DNA from 4 places in the Herbaspirillum sp. Her4 genome. Region 4 is predicted to be linked to each of the others. Evidence: predicted binding sites of a transcription regulator. Region 4 holds the regulator's gene; each other region holds the start of a gene.
What was found. Region 4 encodes LexA, which represses DNA repair genes until DNA is damaged. Its sites were predicted from a motif close to ACTGTATNNNNATACAGT; they were not measured.

Region 1: ruvA (Holliday junction branch migration protein RuvA) is a predicted target of LexA. The motif match lies at 1,749-1,766, and genes of this name have one in related genera.
Region 2: ACWFUC_RS19790 (ATP-dependent helicase) is a predicted target of LexA. The motif match lies at 3,476-3,493, and genes of this name have one in related genera.
Region 3: imuA (translesion DNA synthesis-associated protein ImuA) is a predicted target of LexA. The motif match lies at 1,472-1,489, and genes of this name have one in related genera.

What each region holds. Positions count from the first base shown of each region.
Region 1 is NZ_CM176330.1:1,568,281-1,573,129, forward strand. Features, by position in the region: gene ACWFUC_RS07185 (FAD-binding domain-containing protein) at 1-193, shown strand, start outside; gene ruvC (crossover junction endodeoxyribonuclease RuvC) at 230-772, shown strand; gene ACWFUC_RS07195 (DUF808 domain-containing protein) at 769-1,710, opposite strand; gene ruvA (Holliday junction branch migration protein RuvA) at 1,823-2,401, shown strand; gene ruvB (Holliday junction branch migration DNA helicase RuvB) at 2,426-3,481, shown strand; gene ACWFUC_RS07210 (2-keto-4-pentenoate hydratase) at 3,662-4,504, shown strand; gene ACWFUC_RS07215 (YaiI/YqxD family protein) at 4,524-4,849, shown strand, end outside.
Region 2 is NZ_CM176330.1:4,364,102-4,368,950, reverse strand. Features, by position in the region: gene recJ (single-stranded-DNA-specific exonuclease RecJ) at 1-209, opposite strand, end outside; gene ACWFUC_RS19795 (hypothetical protein) at 206-1,237, opposite strand; gene ACWFUC_RS19790 (ATP-dependent helicase) at 1,310-3,433, opposite strand; gene ACWFUC_RS19785 (lipoprotein-releasing ABC transporter permease subunit) at 3,763-4,849, shown strand, end outside.
Region 3 is NZ_CM176330.1:3,664,704-3,669,552, reverse strand. Features, by position in the region: gene ACWFUC_RS16595 (YoaK family protein) at 1-619, shown strand, start outside; gene ACWFUC_RS16590 (KGG domain-containing protein) at 819-1,157, opposite strand; gene imuA (translesion DNA synthesis-associated protein ImuA) at 1,541-2,290, shown strand; gene ACWFUC_RS16580 (Y-family DNA polymerase) at 2,217-3,701, shown strand; gene ACWFUC_RS16575 (error-prone DNA polymerase) at 3,711-4,849, shown strand, end outside.
Region 4 is NZ_CM176330.1:3,446,664-3,451,512, reverse strand. Features, by position in the region: gene ACWFUC_RS15660 (replicative DNA helicase) at 1-385, opposite strand, end outside; gene rplI (50S ribosomal protein L9) at 590-1,042, opposite strand; gene rpsR (30S ribosomal protein S18) at 1,069-1,353, opposite strand; gene priB (primosomal replication protein N) at 1,409-1,708, opposite strand; gene rpsF (30S ribosomal protein S6) at 1,732-2,097, opposite strand; gene lexA (transcriptional repressor LexA) at 2,425-3,081, shown strand; gene ACWFUC_RS15630 (tetratricopeptide repeat protein) at 3,284-4,849, shown strand, end outside.

The DNA of each region.
Region 1 (4,849 bases), 1.9 Mb from region 4:
CATCGTGGATGAGAAGACGGCCCTCAAGCAGGCCAAAGATGCCCTCTGCGGCCAGCGCAGCCGCAGTAGCGCGCGCGCGGAAGCCGATGCCATCCAGGACAAGCACGGCTCGCGCAAGAGTGGCCTGCCCTCGACCACCCAGCGCCGCCCGCGCCAGAAAACCGCGGATCCGGGGCAGGGCGTCTTGTTCTGACACGGGTTGCCCGCCTGATCGGTTAGACTGGCGGGCATGAAAATCCTCGGTATCGACCCTGGCTTGCGCACCACCGGTTTCGGGGTCATCCACAAGCAGGGCAACACGCTTTCCTATATCGCTTCCGGCACCATCAAGACGCCGGATGGCGACCTGCCTTCACGCCTGAAGGTGATCCTGGCCAGCGTCGGCGAAGTGGTGAAGTCCTATGCACCGGACTGCGCGGCCATCGAAAAAGTGTTCGTCAACGTCAATCCACAATCCACCCTGCTGCTGGGACAGGCGCGCGGCGCGGCCATTTGCGCGCTGGTGGCCGCCGACCTGGCGGTAGCCGAATACACGGCCTTGCAGGTCAAGCAAGCTGTGGCCGGCCATGGACGCGCCCAGAAGGCGCAGGTGCAGGAGATGGTGGCGCGGCTGCTGAAGCTGCCCGGCCTGCCGGGCACCGACGCCGCCGATGCGCTGGGCGTGGCGATCTGCCATGCGCATGGGGGAGGGGTCTTGTCGGACCTCGGCGCGCTGGCCCCGGCGCTGGCGCGCAAGGGCATCCGCATGCGTGGCGGGCGTCTGGTCGGTTAGTGCTTTTTCTTGAAGAGCGACAGCACGCGCTGCGCCAGCTTCACCACCACCAGCACCACTGCCCCTGCGACCACGCCGAAGAGGGCATTCAAGACCGCCGGGGTGATCGCCCCGAGGATCGGTCCGACGACCGCGATAGCCTCCACCGCTTGCGCCGCCACCTCGATGGCGTGATGCGCGAAGGGCAGGCCGTGGGTCAGGATGCCGCCGCCGACCATGAACATGGCAATCGTCCCGATCACCGACAGGCTGCGCATCATCTTCGGTGCGGCCGCCAGGACTGCCCGGCCGATACCGGCCTTGAAGCGTCCCCAGGCGCTTGCGCCCGCATGCTGCACCAGGTAGAGGCCGCCGTCATCGAGCTTGACGATCCCGGCCACCAGCCCATACACGCCCGCCGTCATGATCAGTGCGATGCCGACCAGTACCGTGATCTGCTGCTGCAGCGGCGCACCGGCAACGGTACCCAGGGTGATGGCGATGATCTCGGCCGAGAGGATGAAGTCGGTGCGCACGGCATCCTTGATCTTTTCCTGCTCGTAGACCAGCGGATCGACGTCCTCCGCCGCCTTGGCGGCGACTTCATGATGTTCGTCATCGTGCGGAAGATACTTGTGGGCCAGTTTCTCGAAGCCCTCAAAGCAGAGGAAAGCGCCCCCCAGCATCAGCAGCGGCGTCACCGCCCAGGGGATGAAGGCACTGATGGCCAGCGCCGCCGGTACCAGGATGGCCTTGTTCTTCAACGAACCCTTGGCGACCGCCCAGACCACAGGCAATTCCCGCTCGGCGCGTACGCCCGCGACCTGCTGGGCATTGAGGGCCAGGTCGTCGCCCAGCACGCCGGCCGTCTTCTTGGCGGCCACCTTGGTCATCAGGGAAACGTCATCGAGCACGGTGGCGATGTCGTCAATCAATGCGAAGAAGGCGCTACCGGCCATGTTTTTCCTTTGTCTTCATCTCTGAGGGTGGCTTGGATACTGTTTATCCGAACAGTGCTGTATCATCGCGGGATTATCACAGAAGCTGCCTCCCACGCACATCCCTGACGCCATGATCGGTCGCCTCTCCGGAATTCTTCTAGAAAAAATCCCCCCGAACCTGCTGGTCGACTGCCAGGGCGTCGGTTACGAAGTGGCCGTGCCCATGAGCACCTACTACAACCTGCCGGGCCTGGGCGAGAAGGTCACGCTGCTGACCCATCTGGCCATCCGCGAGGATGCGCACATCCTGTTCGGGTTTGGGACCGCCGAAGAACGCAATACGTTCAAGGAGCTCATCAAGATTTCCGGCGTGGGGGCGCGCACGGCCTTGTCCATCCTCTCCGGCATGTCGGTGGCCGACCTGGCCCAGGCCGTGACCCTGCAGGAAGCCGGGCGCCTGACCCGCGTGCCCGGCATCGGCAAGAAGACCGCCGAACGCCTGCTGCTGGAACTGAAGGGCAAGCTCGGTGCCGATCTTGGCGCGGTGGCCGGCGTGGTCCACAGCGACGCCTCGGCCGACATCCTCAATGCCCTGCTGGCGCTGGGCTATTCGGACAAGGAAGCGACCCTGGCCATGAAGCAGGTGCCCAAGGACAGCAGCGTCTCGGACGGCATCAAGCTGGCCCTGAAGGCGCTCTCCAAGGGCTGAGCCCGGCCAGACAAGGATTAGAGCATGAGCATCCAGACCGACGATTTCTCCGAACAGCGCATCATCTCCGCCACCCCGGCCTCGGCCAACGAGGAAGCCATCGAGCGCGCCCTGCGGCCCAAGCAGCTGGACGAATACGTCGGCCAGGAAAAGGTGCGCGCCCAGCTCGAAATCTTCATTTCGGCCGCCCGCAAGCGTGGCGAGCCGCTCGACCACACCTTGCTGTTCGGCCCGCCCGGCCTGGGCAAGACCACCATGGCCCACATCATCGCCCGCGAGATGGGCGTGAACCTGCGCCAGACCTCGGGCCCCGTGCTGGAGCGCGCGGGCGACCTCGCCGCGCTGCTGACCAATCTCGAAGCCAATGACGTGCTCTTCATCGACGAGATCCACCGCATGTCGCCGGTGGTGGAGGAAATCCTCTACCCGGCACTGGAGGATTATCAGATCGACATCATGATTGGCGAAGGCCCGGCCGCCCGTTCGGTGCGGCTGGACCTGCAGCCTTTCACGCTGGTGGGCGCCACCACCCGCGCCGGCATGCTGACCAATCCGCTGCGCGACCGCTTCGGCATCGTCGCCCGGCTGGAGTTCTATACCCCGCCAGAGCTGGCCCGCATCGTCACGCGCAGCGCCGGCTTGCTCAATGCCCCCATTGTCGAGGAAGGCGCGCTGGAAATCGCCCGCCGCAGCCGTGGTACCCCGCGTATCGCCAACCGCCTGCTGCGCCGCGTGCGCGACTATGCCGAGGTCAAGGGGGAGGGGCGCATCACCCGCGAGATGGCCGATGCCGCTCTGGTGATGCTGGACGTGGACCCGGTCGGCTTCGACCTGATGGACCGCAAGCTGCTGGAGGCCGTGCTCTTCAAGTTCGGCGGTGGGCCGGTCGGGCTGGACAACCTGGCGGCGGCCATCGGTGAAGAACGCGACACCATCGAAGACGTGCTGGAGCCCTACCTGATCCAGCAAGGCTACCTGCAGCGCACCCCGCGCGGGCGCATCGCCACGGGGCTGGCCTATCAGCATTTCGGCGTGACTGCGCCGCAAACCGGTCCGAACGGTGAACTCTGGGGCGCATGAGCTCTGCCATTCTCAAGTTGGACAGGACTGTTGCAGCCACTGAAAAACAGCATGACGCGGAGCAGGTCAATCTGATGAATTTTTTGTCAGATCTCGTATAAAAGCGAGTTTTTGCTTGTGCAAAAATTAATCGTCATCGACAATGGATAGCTATTCACTATCTTTCGATGTGAGCCCTCCATGCTAATGTCGAGCCAAGCCCTCCGCTACGCGCATCAGTTGCTGGATGCCCGCGCTCAGTCCCGCATCATCCCGCGCATTTCCGAGTCCGAGCCGCTGTCGGTCGAAGACGCCTACGAAATCGCCCACAACATCCGCAATATCCGCGTTGCCCAGGGCGAGCAGCCTATCGGCCGCAAGATCGGCTTTGTGGTGCGCAAGAACTGGGAGCGCTACGGCATCATCGATGAAGCGCGGATTCCGACCTGGGCACCGATGTACGATGCCACGGTGCGCTTCGCCGAAGACAATCACGGCGCGCAATCGCTCACCGGTGCGGTGCAGCCGCGCATCGAGCCGGAGATCGTCTTCAAGCTCGGCAAGACCCCGGCCCCCGGCGCATCGCTGCTGGAACTGGCCGATTGCCTGGAGTGGATGGCGCATGGCTTCGAAATCGTGGTCTGTCCCTTCCCCAACTGGGAATTCACGGTAGCCGATTCAATTGCCGCCTTCGGGTTGCATGGCACCCTGATCGTGGGCGAGCCGCACGTGCTGTCTTCGGCGACCAAACACCACCTGCCGCAGATCCTGGCCAGCGCCAGCGTCTCTCTGTCCTGCAACACGGAGTCGTCCAGCGTGCTGCGTGCCGCCGGCTTCTGCAATGACGAGATGGACAGCCCCCTGCACGCCCTGTGGCACCTGCACCAGCTGCTGCAGAAGCAGACCCGCTTCCGCCAGCTGCAGGCCGGCGAGATCATCAGCACCGGGACGTGGACCGACGCCTGTCCCATCGAACCCGGCCAGACCTGGACCACGGCCTTCTCGGGCGTGACCCTGCCGGGCCTGACCGTGTCCTTCGTCTGACGCAGGCGAACGCGCACTGATGGCGATCTGGGTGGATGCCGATGCCTGTCCGGGTGTCATCAAGGACATGCTGTTCCGGGTGGCCGACCGCACCACCATCATCGTGACGCTGGTGGCCAACCGCCCCTTGCGCACACCGCCTTCGCGTTACATCAAATCCATGGTGGTGCCGGCCGGCTTCGACGTGGCCGACAAGGAAATCGCCCGCCAGTGTGAACCCGGCGACCTGGTCATCACCGCCGACATCCCGCTGGCCGCCGACGTGGTGGCCAAGGGCGCGCTGGCGCTCAATCCGCGCGGCGAGCTCTATACGGCGCAGAACATCGGCCATCACCTCAGCACCCG
Region 2 (4,849 bases), 920 kb from region 4:
TCGGCGATGGCGTCGGCCAGGTAAATGGCGGCCGCCTCGATATGCAGCAAGCCGGAAGGCGCAATCAGGGCATTGAGCTCGCTGGCCAGTTCGCGCGCAGTGGACAGCCCGCGCGCCGCGTAGACCCGCGCCAGCACCGGATGCACGCCTTCGGCGATCAGTTGCTCGGCTTGGGAGATGTCATAGGAACGGGTGGTGACGCGAATCATGCCGACAGCCCCGCCAGTGAAGCTTTACGCCAGAACCGGCGCAGTGCGCCGCGCGTGACCGCCACTTCCTGGCTGCGGTCAGCGCCGGTCAGGATCAGGTTCAGCGATTCCAGGCTGCCGGCCTTGAGCGACACCAGCAAGGGCGCCAGCCAGTCGCGGTCCAGGTGTTCCAGATGCTGCAGCCACAGGCCCCATTCCTCGGCCAGTGCCGCTTCGGCCAGCGCATCCAGTACCAGCAGGCGATGGCCACTGCCTTGGGCCACTTGGGCCGCACCACCGTCGGCGCGCTCTTCGCCGAAGGCGCGCAGCCAGCCGCGCAGGCCGAAGCGGGCGGCGTAAGTGGCGTCGGCGCGTACGCCAGCATCGGCTCCACCCCAGATCCAGATCGAATTGATGGCCTTCTGGCCGCGCATTTCGCGCTGTTCATTGAGCGACTCGGCAAACCACTGCATCTGCACTTCGTTCTGCAGCTTGCGCCAGGCCAGTTCGCCCGGTCCTTCCGGCATCCAGATGTCGACGTTGCGCCCGCTCGCGGCCGAGGGCGTGGAGGTGCGCAGCCCGGCCCAGGCGTCGGCCCGGATGAACCAGGTGCGGGCATCGCCATAGACCAGCTCATGGCCGATCTCGGTGAACAGGGGCAGGGCGGCGGCAAACAGGCGGCGCGATTCGTCCTCTTCCAACTGCAGCTGGCCGATGTCGGTCAGCACCAGGTGGTCACGCGCCACGTGGATGTGGGCCGGATGCAGCACGAACCAGTGACCGGCCGCAGGCGTGTGACCCAGGCGCTGCATCAGCGCGCTGGCGGCGGCGGGGCTGGAATCCTGGGGCGCGGGCGGCAGGCCGAAGCGCCGGGCCAGCCAGTGCTCATGCGGCAGGGCGCGCGAAAACGGGTCATGCGCCAGGCGTGGCGCAGCCTTGCCACGGCCCAGCAGCATGGCCAGGGCCGGTGCCTGGCTCTGCCGCAACAGGTCGCGCGCCAGTTCAGCCGGGGGCAGGGCAAAGGGAATGAGGATGTCGAGTTGATTCATGGGGCGCTATTTTAGCGGCTGGCGCGCCGCTTGGCCCCGGTTGCCTGAACAAGGCTTCACTTCAAAGCGGGGTCAGCCATTGTTCCAGGCCTTTTTTGCACGCTGGCGCACCAGCATGCGCACGCTGTCGGGCATGGGCGTGCGCGCGCCATTGGTCTCGGCCGAGAGCCACAGGCTGTCTTCGAAGAAGGGCAGCATGCGCGGCGTGATGAAGCGGCTGCGGATGCCGTTGACGTGGCGGTCGCCCTGCGCGGTCTGCTGGGTGATGTAGAAACGCTGCGGCACCACCAGGTGCAGATACTCCTTCGCACGCGTCATGGCCACGTACAGCAGGCGCCGCTCCTCGGCGATCTCGGCCTCGCTGCCGGTGGCCAGGTCCGACGGGATGCAGCCATCGACCACATTGAGCACGTGGACCGAGCGCCATTCCTGGCCCTTGGCGGAGTGGATGGTGGAGAGCGTCAGGTAATCCTCGTCGCGGTAGGGCGGAGCGGAGAAGTCGCTGCTGGCTTCGGGCGGATCCAGCGTCAGTTCGGTCAGGAATTTCTCGCGCGAGGCATAGCCATTGGCCAGCGCGGTCAGTTGCTCGATGTCGGCAGCGCGGGCGTCGGCGTCTTCATAGCGCTGCTCCAGGTGCGGCAGATACCAGTCGCGCGCGGCCTGGATGTCGGTCGGCCAGCTGGCACTGGCGCGGCGCATCAGGTCGTAGGTGTCGGCAAAGGCCTGCCATTGCAGGGCGATACTGGCGGGTGCGCCGAAGTTCAGCAGCGCATCGGCCGGGTCGCTGGCGGCGGCCATGAGGTCCAGTACCTTCCTGGCCGTAGCGGGACCGACCCCGGGAATCAGTTGCAGCGCCCGGAAGCCCGCCATGCGCCCGCTGGGATTGTGCGCCAGGCGCAGCAGCGAGAGCAGGTCCTTGATGTGGGTGCTTTCCAGGAATTTGAGTCCGCCGAACTTCACGAAGGGGATGTTGCGCCGGACCAGCTCCAGTTCCAACGCCGCGCTGTGGGTGGCGGTACGAAACAGCACCGCCTGGGATTTCAGGGTGAGCCCTTCTTCACGATGCGCCAGGATGCGGTTGGCGACCCAGCGCGCCTGTTCGGCCTCATCCGGGATGACCACCAGTTGCGGCTTCTGTGAGGACGGCTTGTCGCTCCAGAGCTGCTTGACGTGCCGTTCCGGCGCATCGGCGATGACGGCGTTGGAGGCCTGCAGGATGGGCTGCGTGGAGCGGTAATTCTGTTCCAGCGTCAACAGCCGCGCCGGCTGGGTGAACAGCTCGGGAAAATCGAGGATGTTGCGCACCGTCGCGCCCCGGAAGGAATAGATGGACTGGGCATCGTCACCCACGGCGGTCACGCCGGCGCCATCGGGCTTCATTCGTTGCAGGATCTCGGCTTGCAGGCGGTTGGTGTCCTGGTATTCATCCACCAGCACATGATCGAAGCGCGCCCCGACCGATTGCGCAATCTCGTGGTCGGATAGCATGTCGGCCCAGAACAGTAGCAGGTCGTCGTAATCGAGCACGTGCTGTGCTTCCTTGGCCTCGACATAACGGGTAAAAAGTTCGCCCAGCAGCCTCTCCCATTCCCGGCACCAGGGGAATTGTGTCTGCAGCACGGTGCCCAGGTCTTGCCGGGTATTGACCGCACGTGAATAAATCGACAGGCAAGTGCCCTTCAGCGGAAAACGCTTGTCGGTAGAGGACAGCCCCATCTCGTGGCGCAGCAGTCCGATCAGGTCTTCGGAATCGCCGCGATCCTGGATGGTGAAGTCTTCTTCCAGGCCGATGACGGCCGCGTACTCGCGCAACAGCCGCGCGCCGATGGCGTGGAAGGTGCCTGACCAGGGCAGTTGCGGCGGGCTGTCGGTGGCCGCCAGCCCCAGCACCTGGCGGATCACCTGGCCCACGCGCCGGCCCATGTCGGCCGCCGCCCGGCGCGAGAAGGTCAGCAGCAGGATGCGTTGCGGGTCGGCCCCGTCGAGGATCAGCCTGGCCACCCGGTGCGCCAGGGTATTGGTCTTGCCCGAACCGGCACCGGCCACGATGAGCAGCGGCGGCTGCTGTGCTGCTGGCAAGGCGCTGCCATGCTCGACCGCCTCGCGCTGCTGTGCGTTCAGGCGCGCAAACGGGTCGCGCTCGCCGGTGGGCGGGCTGCTGGTGTCGGGGACGTCCTGGGCGAGTTCGGGTGGCATGGTGCGGGGAAATTCATATCGGCGATGGCTGGGCAAGGAGATACTGTATATATAACCAGTCCCCGATGCAACATCAGGCACATCCACTATATGAAACATCTTGGCGCGAACCTCTGCCGTAGAAGTGAATCTACAGGCTTCACGGCAGACGACCGACGGGTCCGGCGCGAGTATGGAGCAGATGGCCAGGGATGGGCCATGACTGCAAACTGTGGCAAACTTCGCGCTTTGTCTTCGCCCGTGTTGGCGTGCGGCCAGAGGATTGCGTCCCGGAACCGGGAGGCGAGGCCACTGGCAGCACATTGTGCAGGCCCTCTCCCGGAGCAATTTTGAGTCTGATTAAAAACCTGCCGTTCGAATGGCTGGTCGGCATCCGCTACACGCGGGCCGGCAAGCGCAGCGGCCGCAACAGTTTCATTTCCTTCATTTCCCTCATTTCCATGGCCGGCATCGCGCTGGGCGTGGCTGCCCTGATCGTGGTGCTGTCGGTCATGAATGGTTTCCAGAAGGAAGTGCGTGACCGCATGCTTTCCGTGCTGGCCCACATCGAAGTCTTCGATGCCTCCGGCTCCATGAAGGACTGGCAGGCGGTGGCCAAGCAGACCTTCCAGAACCCCGAGGTGCTGGGCGCTGCGCCCTATGTATCAGGCCAGGCCATGATGACGCGTGACGACAACCTGCGCGGAGTGCTGGTGCGCGGCGTGCTGCCCGAGGAAGAGCCCAAGGTCTCGGACGTGGCCAAGCAGGTCAAGCAGGGCAGTTTCGATTCTCTGAAACCCGGCGAATTCAACATCGTGATCGGCGGTGAGCTGGCGCGCGGCATGCGCGTGGGCCTGGGCGACAAGGTCACGGTGATCGTGCCGCAAGGGCAGGTGACCCCGGCCGGGGTCTTGCCGCGCCTGAAGCAATTCACGGTGACCGGGATCTTCGAAGCCGGCCATTATGAATTCGATTCGTCGCTGGCCTTCATCCAGCTGCAGGATGCCGAAACCCTGTTCCGTATGGATGCCCCCACCGGCGTGCGCCTGCGCATCCGCGACATGCTGCAGGCCCCGGAAGTGACCCAGCAGCTGGCGCGCACCCTGAGCGGCGACCTGTACCTGCGCGACTGGTCGCAGCAGAACAGCAACTGGTTCGCGGCCGTCAAGACCGAAAAGCGCATGATGTTCATCATCCTCGCGCTCATCATTGCGGTGGCGGCCTTCAACCTGGTGTCCACGCTGGTGATGACGGTCACCGACAAGCAGGCTGACATCGCCATCCTGCGCACGCTGGGGGCTTCTCCCGCCTCCATCATGAATATTTTTGTGATTCAGGGGGCCCTGGTCGGCCTGGTCGGTACGGCCATCGGCGTCGGCCTGGGAGTGGTGGTGGCACTCAATATCGACGTGCTGGTACCGGCCATCGAGCGGGCTT
Region 3 (4,849 bases), 220 kb from region 4:
GCACATGTCGGGCATCGTCTCCTCGCTGGCCGACAACCTGGTGCTGGGGGAAACCCTGCTGCTGGTGGCCGGCGCCAGTGCCTTGCTGTCGTTCCTGCTGGGAGCGGCCTGTTCGGCGGTGATGATCAATTGGGCGCGGCGGCGCGGCCTGCACAGCGAATACGCCATGCCGCTGATGCTGGAAGCCATGCTGTTGCTGTGTTTTGGCATCCTCGGCAGCAATCTGGAAAATCACCGTCTGCTGTTCGTGCCGGTGACCGCGGCCTTGCTGTGCTTCGTGATGGGTCTGCAAAATGCCATGATCAGCAAGATTTCGCGATCAGAGATCCGTACCACCCACGTCACGGGCCTGGTCACCGACATCGGCATCGAGATCGGCAAGATGTGCTACTGGACCCTGGCCCCCCGCCAGCCCCATGAGGCGGTGACGGAAGATCCCGTGCCGGGTGCGCGGCGCAAGTTCATGCTGCTGTCGTCCTTGCTGCTGATGTTCTTCCTGGGGGGCGTGACGGGTGCTTTTGGCTTCAAGGCGCTGGGCTTCCTGGCGACCATGCCGCTGGCAGCCGCATTGTTCCTGCTGGCGCTGGTGCCGATGATGGATGATCTGGCACGCAATTGAAGCCTCCCATCGGAGGCGGGCTGCAGGCAACAAAAAAGGCGCTCAACGCGCCTTTCGTTTTATTGTTATCGACTAGGTGCACCGCCCGGTTCCTGAAGCCAGTGGAGCGCAGGGTCCTTCGTTGGAACGGCTGCCTGATGCGATCAGGGTCCTGGTACGGCGGCTGAGTCTGCCTGAGGTAGCCGCTGGGGCCGCTTTCTCAGCCTTGCTGCTGGGGATTGCTGTCCGACTGCTGCGGCTGCTGGGCGCCATTGCCCTCTTGCGGCGTGCTCTGGTTCATTTGCGGCTGGGCCGATGCACTGGCGCCATTGCCACCATTGCCGTTCTGAGCAGCGGCGGCCGCGGCGGCATTCTTGCGGCCATGGCTGTTCAGACCACCCTTGCGTCCGGCTTCCCGGGCTTCGGCGGAGGTGAACTCATGGGCGGCACCCTTGGCGTGGGCGGCCTTGCCTCCCATGCTGGCGATCTGGCGCTGTTTCTCCCTATCCATGGCGGCGAAGCCGCGATTGCTGTTCCCCGGATTTTGTGAATTTGCCATGTGTGACTCCTTGTCTTGGATGATCGAATGGAGCAGACATTTGTCATTCGCCGCCCTCTTGCTCTGCGCGAGCATGCAAATGACAACCCAACTTTTGTCCACATCTGCAGTGTAGAAAGCCTCACCGATCCTCACTATCGGAAGAGCTCTTCTGCCAAGGTCAGCAATGGCTGTCAGACATGTAGGAAAAACTGAAGATGAGCTTCCATTTTCGGTATCAATTGCTGATGGATCAGCAATCTTCGGCATTGCCTTCAGGAAATTGCACGTGATTGGAAGCCCAAAGGCAGTTTTTTTCACACCTCAAAACAATTACTGTATATTTATACAGTCTTTGCTTTTACCCGCACTTTATTGCTGTTTCGCATCCTCGTTTTCTTGCCATGTTGACATCCAGCTCTCCGGTCCCTCGTCCGGAAATCATCCACCCCTCGCTCTGGCTGGCCTCCCAGCTGGCGCGCGGTGGTGCGCGCGGTGTCTCCAGCGGATTCGAGGCGCTGGATGCCGAGCTGCCCGAACGCGGCTGGCCGCCCGGGGTGCTCATCGAGCTGCTGCTGCCGCAGGACGGCGTGGGCGAGCTGCGCCTGTTGCGCCCGGTACTGGCGCGTGCGCCCGCCACTGCCCGGCGCCCGCCGCAGGCTGGCCGGATCGCCCTGCTGCAGGCCCCACACCAGGTCAATGCCCCCGGCTGGGCGCATATGGGGGTGGAAGCATCACGGCTGCTGCAGTTGCAGGCCGATCATGCGGCCGACGCCTGCTGGGCTGCCGAGCAGGTCTTGCGGGCCGACAGTTGCCAGGCCCTGCTGATGTGGCAGCCGCGCTTGCGCAAGGGCGATCATGACCTGCTGCGACGCCTGCATGTGGCGGCGCAGGCCGGTCAGACGCTGTTCTTCATGCTACGGCCGCTGTCCTGCGCGCGCGAGCCTTCCCCCGCACCCCTGCGGCTGACGCTCAAGTCAGCGCGCGACGGGCTGGAGATCGGTTTTCTCAAGCGCCGCGGCCCGCTGCGCGAACAAAGCCTGTTTCTCCCTTTGCTGCCTTCACCGAATTTGCAACGCCATGTCACCCCTGTGGATCGCCGTACACCTGCCACTGCTGCCGCTGGAAGTCTTCCGTCCGAACTGGCTGGATGAGGCAGCGGCCGTGGTCTTCGAGCGTGATCGCGTATCCGCCCTGACGGCACCGGCGCGCGCGCTGGGCGTGCACGAAGGCATGCGGCGTGGCGGCGTGCAGTTGCTGGCACCGCAAGCGCATCTGAATGAGCGGGATATCCTGCGGGAGCAAACCACCTTGCAGCAAGCCGCCCTGGCCCTGCTGCAATACACGCCCCAGGTCACGCTGGCCGAAGAGGCCTGCATCCTGCTGGAAGTGGGCGCCAGCCTGCGCCTGTTCGGCGGCATCCGGGCCCTGTGCCGCAAGATCCGGGTGACCATTGCCCGGTTGGGACTGTCGGCCACCCTGTCCTGTGCCGTCACGGCGACCGGGGCCTGGCTGCTGGCACGCTATGGCTACGTGCGCACCCTGAGCCACCATTCCCTGCAGCGCCGACTGGACCGTCTCCCGGTGGTTCTGCTCACCGCCGCCCGTGCCCATCTGGAATGGCTGCACGGGCTGGGCTGCCGGCAGCTGGGCCAGGTGCAGCGCCTGCCCCGCGCCGGCTTGCAGCGCCGCTGCGGCAAGGAATTGCTAGGCATGCTGGACCGCGCCTATGGTGCCGCACCCGAAGTGCATGACTGGATCGTGGCACCGCCAACCTTCCAGGCCCGGGTGGAGCTGCCGGACCGCATCGAGCACACCGACATCCTGGCCGCCTATGCCCAGGGCTTGCTGGCTCAGCTGGCCGGCTGGCTGACGGCACGCCAGCTGGCCATCAAGAAGCTGCGCCTGTGGCTGGAACATGAACGCGGACGGCAGGCAGTGGCGCCGACCGAGCTGCAGGTAGCGCTGTCGGTCCCGGCCTGGCAGGAAGACCACCTGCACACCCTGGTCAAGGAAAAACTGGCCCGTTCCTCCCTGCCCGCCCCCGCCATCGCCCTGGGGCTGGCCGCCGATGAACTGGAAAGCCAGCACGCGGCCAGCGAGATGCTCTTCCCCGAACCCGGCGGCAGTGCCGAGGATCATCAGCGCCTGCTGGAACTGCTGGTGGCGCGTCTGGGCGCGGACAAGGTGCAGCAGGCCGCCCCGCGCGCCGATCACCGGCCCGAGATCGCCAACCGCTGGTGCAGCGTGATGCAGAGCCCCGCCAGCCTGCCGGCTGCCCTGAACACCGATGCGGCACGATTGCCGCCGCGTCCGCTGTGGCTGCTGGCCGAACCCTTGCCCTTGCGGATGCAGCAGCACAAGCCCTTCTATCGCAGTGCGCTGGAATTCACTTCGCCGCCCGAACGCATCGAAGCCGGCTGGTGGGAAGGCCGGCCATTGACGCGCGACTACTTCACGGCGCGCGATGCCAGCCATGCCTATTACTGGATCTTCCGCCAGTGGCGCGGCGGCGAGTGGTCCGACGAGGAGCCGCAGTGGTTCCTGCACGGCCTGTTCGGCTAGGAGCACGGCATGCAAGCTTCCCTGCCCTTGGGCGTCCCCCAGACCGGCCTGCCCGACTATGCCGAACTATATTGCCGCACCAACTTCAGTTTCCTGCAAGGCGCCTCGCATGCACAGGAACTGGTGGATCGTGCCATCGAACTGGGCTATCGCGCCCTGGCCATCACCGATGAATGCACCATGGCCGGCGTGGTGCGCGCCCATGCCGCCTGGATGGAACAGATCCATCGCGGCAAGGCCAAGGATTTCAAGCTGCTCATCGGCAGTTGCTTCCGTTTCACGGCCTTGAAGGAAGATCCGGCCCAGCCCCTGGCGAAGATGACCCTGGTGGGGCTGGCCAGGAACCGCGAAGGCTATGGCAACCTCTGCGAACTCATCACGCTGGCGCGCACCCGTGCCGAGAAAGGCAGCTACCTGCTGTCGCCGGAAGACCTGAGCCAGCCGCCGCCCGCCCTGTCGCACCTGCGCACCCTGCCCGATTGCCAGCTGATCCTGGTGCCGGACTACCCGGCCGATGAAGAAACGCTGGATGCGCAATTGCGCTGGTTCACCCCGCTGGCCCCCGGCCGCTCATGGGTCGGCATGACGCGCCTGTACCGTCCGCTGGACGACCTGCACCGCGCTGCCATCGATGCCGCAGCACGGCTGCACGGCCTGCCGCTGGCGGCGGTGGGCGATGTGCAGATGCACCAGCGTTCGCGCAAATACCTGCAGGATGTGGTCACGGCCATCCGCGTCGGCAAGCCGGTGCAGGAATGCGGCCTGGCCCTGGCCCCCAATGCCGAACAGCACCTGCGGCCACGCATGCGGCTGTCGCTGGTGCACAGCCCGGCGACCTTGGCCCAGACCCTGGCGGTGGCGGCCGGCTGCCAGTTCAGCCTGGCTGAACTGCGATATGAATATCCTGACGAACTGGTGCCGCTGGGCATGAGCCCGGCCGACTATCTGCGCCAGGAAACCTTGGCCGGGGCCTTTAAACGCTATCCGCAAGGGATACCGGGCGAGGTGCGCTCGCAGATCGAGATGGAATTGTCCCTGATCGCCCAAAAGGAATATGAAGCTTATTTCCTGACGGTGTACGACCTGGTCAAGTTCGCCCGTTCACGCGGCATCCTGTGCCAGGGGCGCGGCTCGGCGGCCAACTCGGC
Region 4 (4,849 bases):
CGGCATAGCGGCGTATGTTGGCCGCAGAAGGCGTGTTTTGCGCCAGTGCATTCAGATAAACCAGCCCGCCCACTTCTTCAGCCTTGCCACTGGTGGACATGGCTTCGTAGACGGTGATGACGTCGGCCGGCTTGGTACTGTTGATGAGCTTGACGATGTGCTCGAAGATGATGCGGTGATCGTAGCGGTAAAAGTCTTCAGCGCTGACGAAGTCGGCGATACGGTCCCAGGCTGCGTTGTCCAGCAGCAGGCCGCCCAGCACCGATTGCTCGGCCTCGATGGAGTGGGGCGGCACACGGAGCGCATCGAGCTGGGGGTCCGATGACTCTCTCTGGCCACGGAAAAATTCTGGATTGCCGCGGGACGATTCTTTCATGGCGCGCATTATAACCTGCTGATGTGAAGCCGTAGGTCCGGCCGAACGTTTTTGCACGACCAGATGCTTCATGCGAACGAATGCAATATGAAGCCATTGACAAGCCGCGCCATGACGATGGCCAGTGGCGGCGTGTCTTGGTACAACTGACAATAAAAAAGCCAGGCGAACCCGGCTTTTCTATTGCAAAACGAATTGCAGCAAACAGGCGTATTACGCTTGCTCGCCCTTGACTGCGATGGTGACATCGACCACCACGTCGGTGTGCAGAGCCACCGACACGGGGTGTTCGCCAACGGTCTTCAGCGGGCCGTTGGGCAGGCGCACTTGCGACTTCTCGACAGCAAAACCCTTCTTGCCCAGGGCTTCAGCGATGTCGAAGTTGGTCACGGAACCGAACAGACGGCCGTCAACGCCGGCCTTCTGCGACACTTCCACGGTAGCGCCGGCCAGCTTTTCGCCTTGGGCTTGGGCAGCGGCCAGCTTCTCGGCGGCAGCCTTTTCCAGATCAGCGCGCTTGGCTTCGAATTCAGCGATGGCTGCATCGGTAGCACGGCGGGCCTTGCGTTGGGGGATCAGGAAGTTGCGTGCGAAACCGTCCTTGACGCGCACGACATCACCCAGACCGCCGAGATTCACGATTTTTTCCAACAGAATGACTTGCATGTTTTTCTCCTATTTCTCGACGCTGATTAGGCGTTGTGCAGATCGGTGTACGGCAGCAGGGCCAGGTAACGCGCGCGCTTGATGGCGGTGTCAACTTGACGCTGGTAGTGGGCCTTGGTACCGGTCAGGCGTGCCGGCATGATCTTGCCGTTTTCCTGGACGAAGTCCTTCAGGGTGTCCACGTCCTTGTAATCGACCTGTTCAACGCCAGCGGCGGTGAAACGGCAGAATTTCTTGCGCTTGAACAGCGGGTTTTGCTGTTGGCGCTTGTTTTTCAGCTTGCTTTTATCGAACTTTTTACCGAATGCCATGGTTGGCTCCTGTATCTAAAAATTGGGTAAGGTCTGTTTGGCTACCTTGCGCCGCTCAATCCGGCGCGACCGGGCCAAAATCAACGATATGAAACACGACGCTCTTGCTGTTGCGATTCCTGCGGGCCAAAAAGCCGGTGAACCGGAAGACTTCACCCAGTGCCGCCCTGTTGAGCGCACCGGAGATTTCCCCCGCTGCCAGCGCCGCGATCTCGAATTCGACCTGACGCTTCATGCCAGCCTCCGTCTGCTCCGACTGATGCTGCAACCTGGCAGTGACAATCGGGATACCGGCCGGCGTATAACGCAATACATCACGTTCGGCCAGGCTGGCGATGACTTGAAGCTGGTTCACTCTCCGCTATGGTGTCGCAGCGCTTAAGCTGCCGGAGCTTCGGTACGGCTCTTGGCCGCGTCTTCCTTCTGCACTGCCTTCAGGATGGGCGAAGGACCGGTTTCGGCCTTCTTCATCTTGACGGTCAGGTGGCGCAGGACGGCGTCGTTGAACTTGAAGCCGGTTTCGATTTCAGCCAGCGTTTCGCTGTCGACTTCGATGTTCAGGCAGACGTAGTGAGCCTTGGCCAGCTTCTGGATCTGGTAAGCCAGTTGGCGACGGCCCCAATCTTCGACACGGTGGACCTTGCCGCCGCGGGTGGTGACGATGCCCTTGTAACGCTCGATCATCGCCGGCACTTGCTCGCTTTGGTCCGGGTGGACGATAAATACGATTTCATAATGACGCATGTAGACTCCTTATGGACTTATTGAAGACGCCCACCCCGGCGTCAAGACGGGTGTGGGAAGAGGAAAACCCGAGATCATACTAGGTTTCCGTCCTGACAGCAATGCCAGCGTCACGCCACTGCGGCCGCGGGGCCACAACGCGGGCCCTGCACATCGCCGCCAGCGGCTCAAAACCAGATTCTTCAGTTGCAGCGCGCTCTATATAAATGAGAAAGCTTGCCTTTTCCGCCCCGGAATATGCATGTTGCCGTTGACACAAGGATTGCACCTGTATAAAAATACAGACTGTTCATCCAGACAGCCTTCCCTCCGAGAAAGGCCACCCTCATGCTCAAACTGACTGCGCGCCAGGAACAGATCCTGAACCTGATCAAGAACGCCATCGAGAACACCGGCTTCCCTCCCACGCGTGCAGAGATCGCTGCCGAGTTGGGCTTCCGTTCCGCCAACGCCGCCGAAGAGCATCTGCAGGCCCTGGCCCGCAAGGGCGCCATCGAGATTTCCCCCGGCACCTCGCGCGGCATCCGCCTGCGCGAATCAGGTACCACAGGCATCAGTACTGCACGCCAGATGGCCCTGCCCCATCCCGCCCTGATGCAGCTGAGCCTGCCGCTGATCGGGCGCGTCGCAGCGGGCTCCCCCATCCTGGCCCAGGAACACGTGGAAAAGACTTACCAGGTCGACCCGGCCATGTTCCCGGCCAAGCCCGACTACCTGCTCAAGGTGCGCGGCATGTCCATGCGCGACGCCGGCATCCTGGACGGCGACCTGCTGGCCGTGCGGCGCGCCGACCAGGCGCGCAATGGCCAGATCGTGGTGGCCCGCCTGGCTGACGAGGTCACGGTCAAGCGCTACCAGAAGAGCGGCAGCGTCATCACCCTCTTCCCCGAGAATCCGGAATTCGAGCCCATCATCGTCAAGCCGGAAGACGACCAGTTCGCACTCGAAGGACTGGCCGTGGGATTGCTGCGCAGCTGGAACTGAATTCAGGCCGGCGCGCAGGCCCGACCGCAGGAAAGACGCTGCCAGCGGCGACTGATCGCTTGTTTATGCATGAACCTCCGCTTAAAACGGAGGTTTTTTGCTTTCTATTTAGCTCTTCACCTGTGACCGGTTACGCATATCATCCTTGATGGACAGCTATGCCCGGCGCAATGGATGCGCCCAACCAAGAGGACCCTTTTCGATGTCGACGCGCAAGAGCAGCAACAAGCACGGCAAACATATTCCGGCCCCGGCGGCCGCCAAGTCCAACCTGCAGGATCTGCTGGACGTTCGCAAATGTCTGGACCTGCTCGACAATCGCAAGACCGAGGAAGCCAAGACGATCTGTACAGCCGTACTGGCCCGCGCCCCCAATCTGGTGTTTGCCAACCACGCGCGCGGACTGATCGCCATGCAGGAAGGCCAGTTCGCCCAAGCCGAGCAATACCTGCGCAAGGCCATCGAGGCCGATCCGAACAACGCCGAATACCTGAGCAACCTGGCCGGCACGGTGCTGAGTCAGGATCGCATCGACGAGTCCATCGCCATCTACGAGCGCGCCATCGCCATCGACAAGGAGAACCGGGCGGCACGCATCGGCCTGGCCAATGCCCTGCACGAAAAGAATGATCCGGAAGCCTCGATCAAATATTTCGAGGATGCGGCCCGACGCGAACCGAATGCGCCGGGCCCGCTGTCGCACCTGGGCCGCGCCCTGATCGACGCACGGCGCTTTGACGAGGCGGTCGCCACGATTCTGAAGTCGCTCGAATACCAGATCAATTTCGCTCCCTCCCACACCGCCCTGGGCGAAGCCTTTCATGCCATGGAGATGTACAAGGAGGCCGTAGAGTCCCACAAGACCGCCATCCTGCTCGATCCCCAGGACACCTACGCCCACAACAAGATCGCCGATAGTTATCTGAAAATCAACAAAATCGAAGAAGCTCACGAACACCTGCTGCGCGTCATCGAGATCGCGCCCAAGGATCCGAATGGCTACGTCAAGCTCGGTTCAAGCTACTTCAACACGGGCGACCGCTTCGACGATGCCATGCGCATGTTCAAGCAGGCCCTGGCGCTGGACCCCAAGCACGCCCTCACCTACAACAACATCGGCGCGATCCAGCACGATCATGGCGATTATGACGATGCGCTCGGCAATTTCCGCACGGCATTGGCGCTGCGGCCGAATTACCCGACCGCCAAGCACAACCTGGCACTGACCCTGTTGCTGCGCGGACAGTTCGAGGAAGGCTGGGAGTGCCACGAGAGCCGCCTCACCACCAAGGAACGCGCCCACGTCTACCGCCTGATCCACAAGCTGTTCGAGGTCATTCCGAAATGGGATGGCAAGTCCTCGCTGGCGGGCAAGCGCATCCTGCTGATGCACGAGCAAGGCTTTGGCGACAGCATCCAGTTCCTGCGCTATGCCCGCTTGCTCATGGAGCAAGGTGCCAGCGTGGCGCTGCATGTGAAGAATCCTCTGTACCGCCTGTTCCAATCCTTCACACCGGCAGTGACACTGGTGCGCGAAAGCGATCCCCTGCCACCCTGCGACTGCGCCTATGTGCTCATGAGCCTGCCCTATGCCCTGCGCACCCATAGCGTAGAGGATATCCCGCGCTATGCGGAAGGCTATCTGTCTGCCGATGCGTCGCTGGCGGCGCACTGGAAGCAGAAGATTTCCACCTTGACACGATCAGCGGACAATCTGCGCGTCGGCATCGTCTGGGGCGGCAATCCGGAGCATGGCAATGACCGCCAT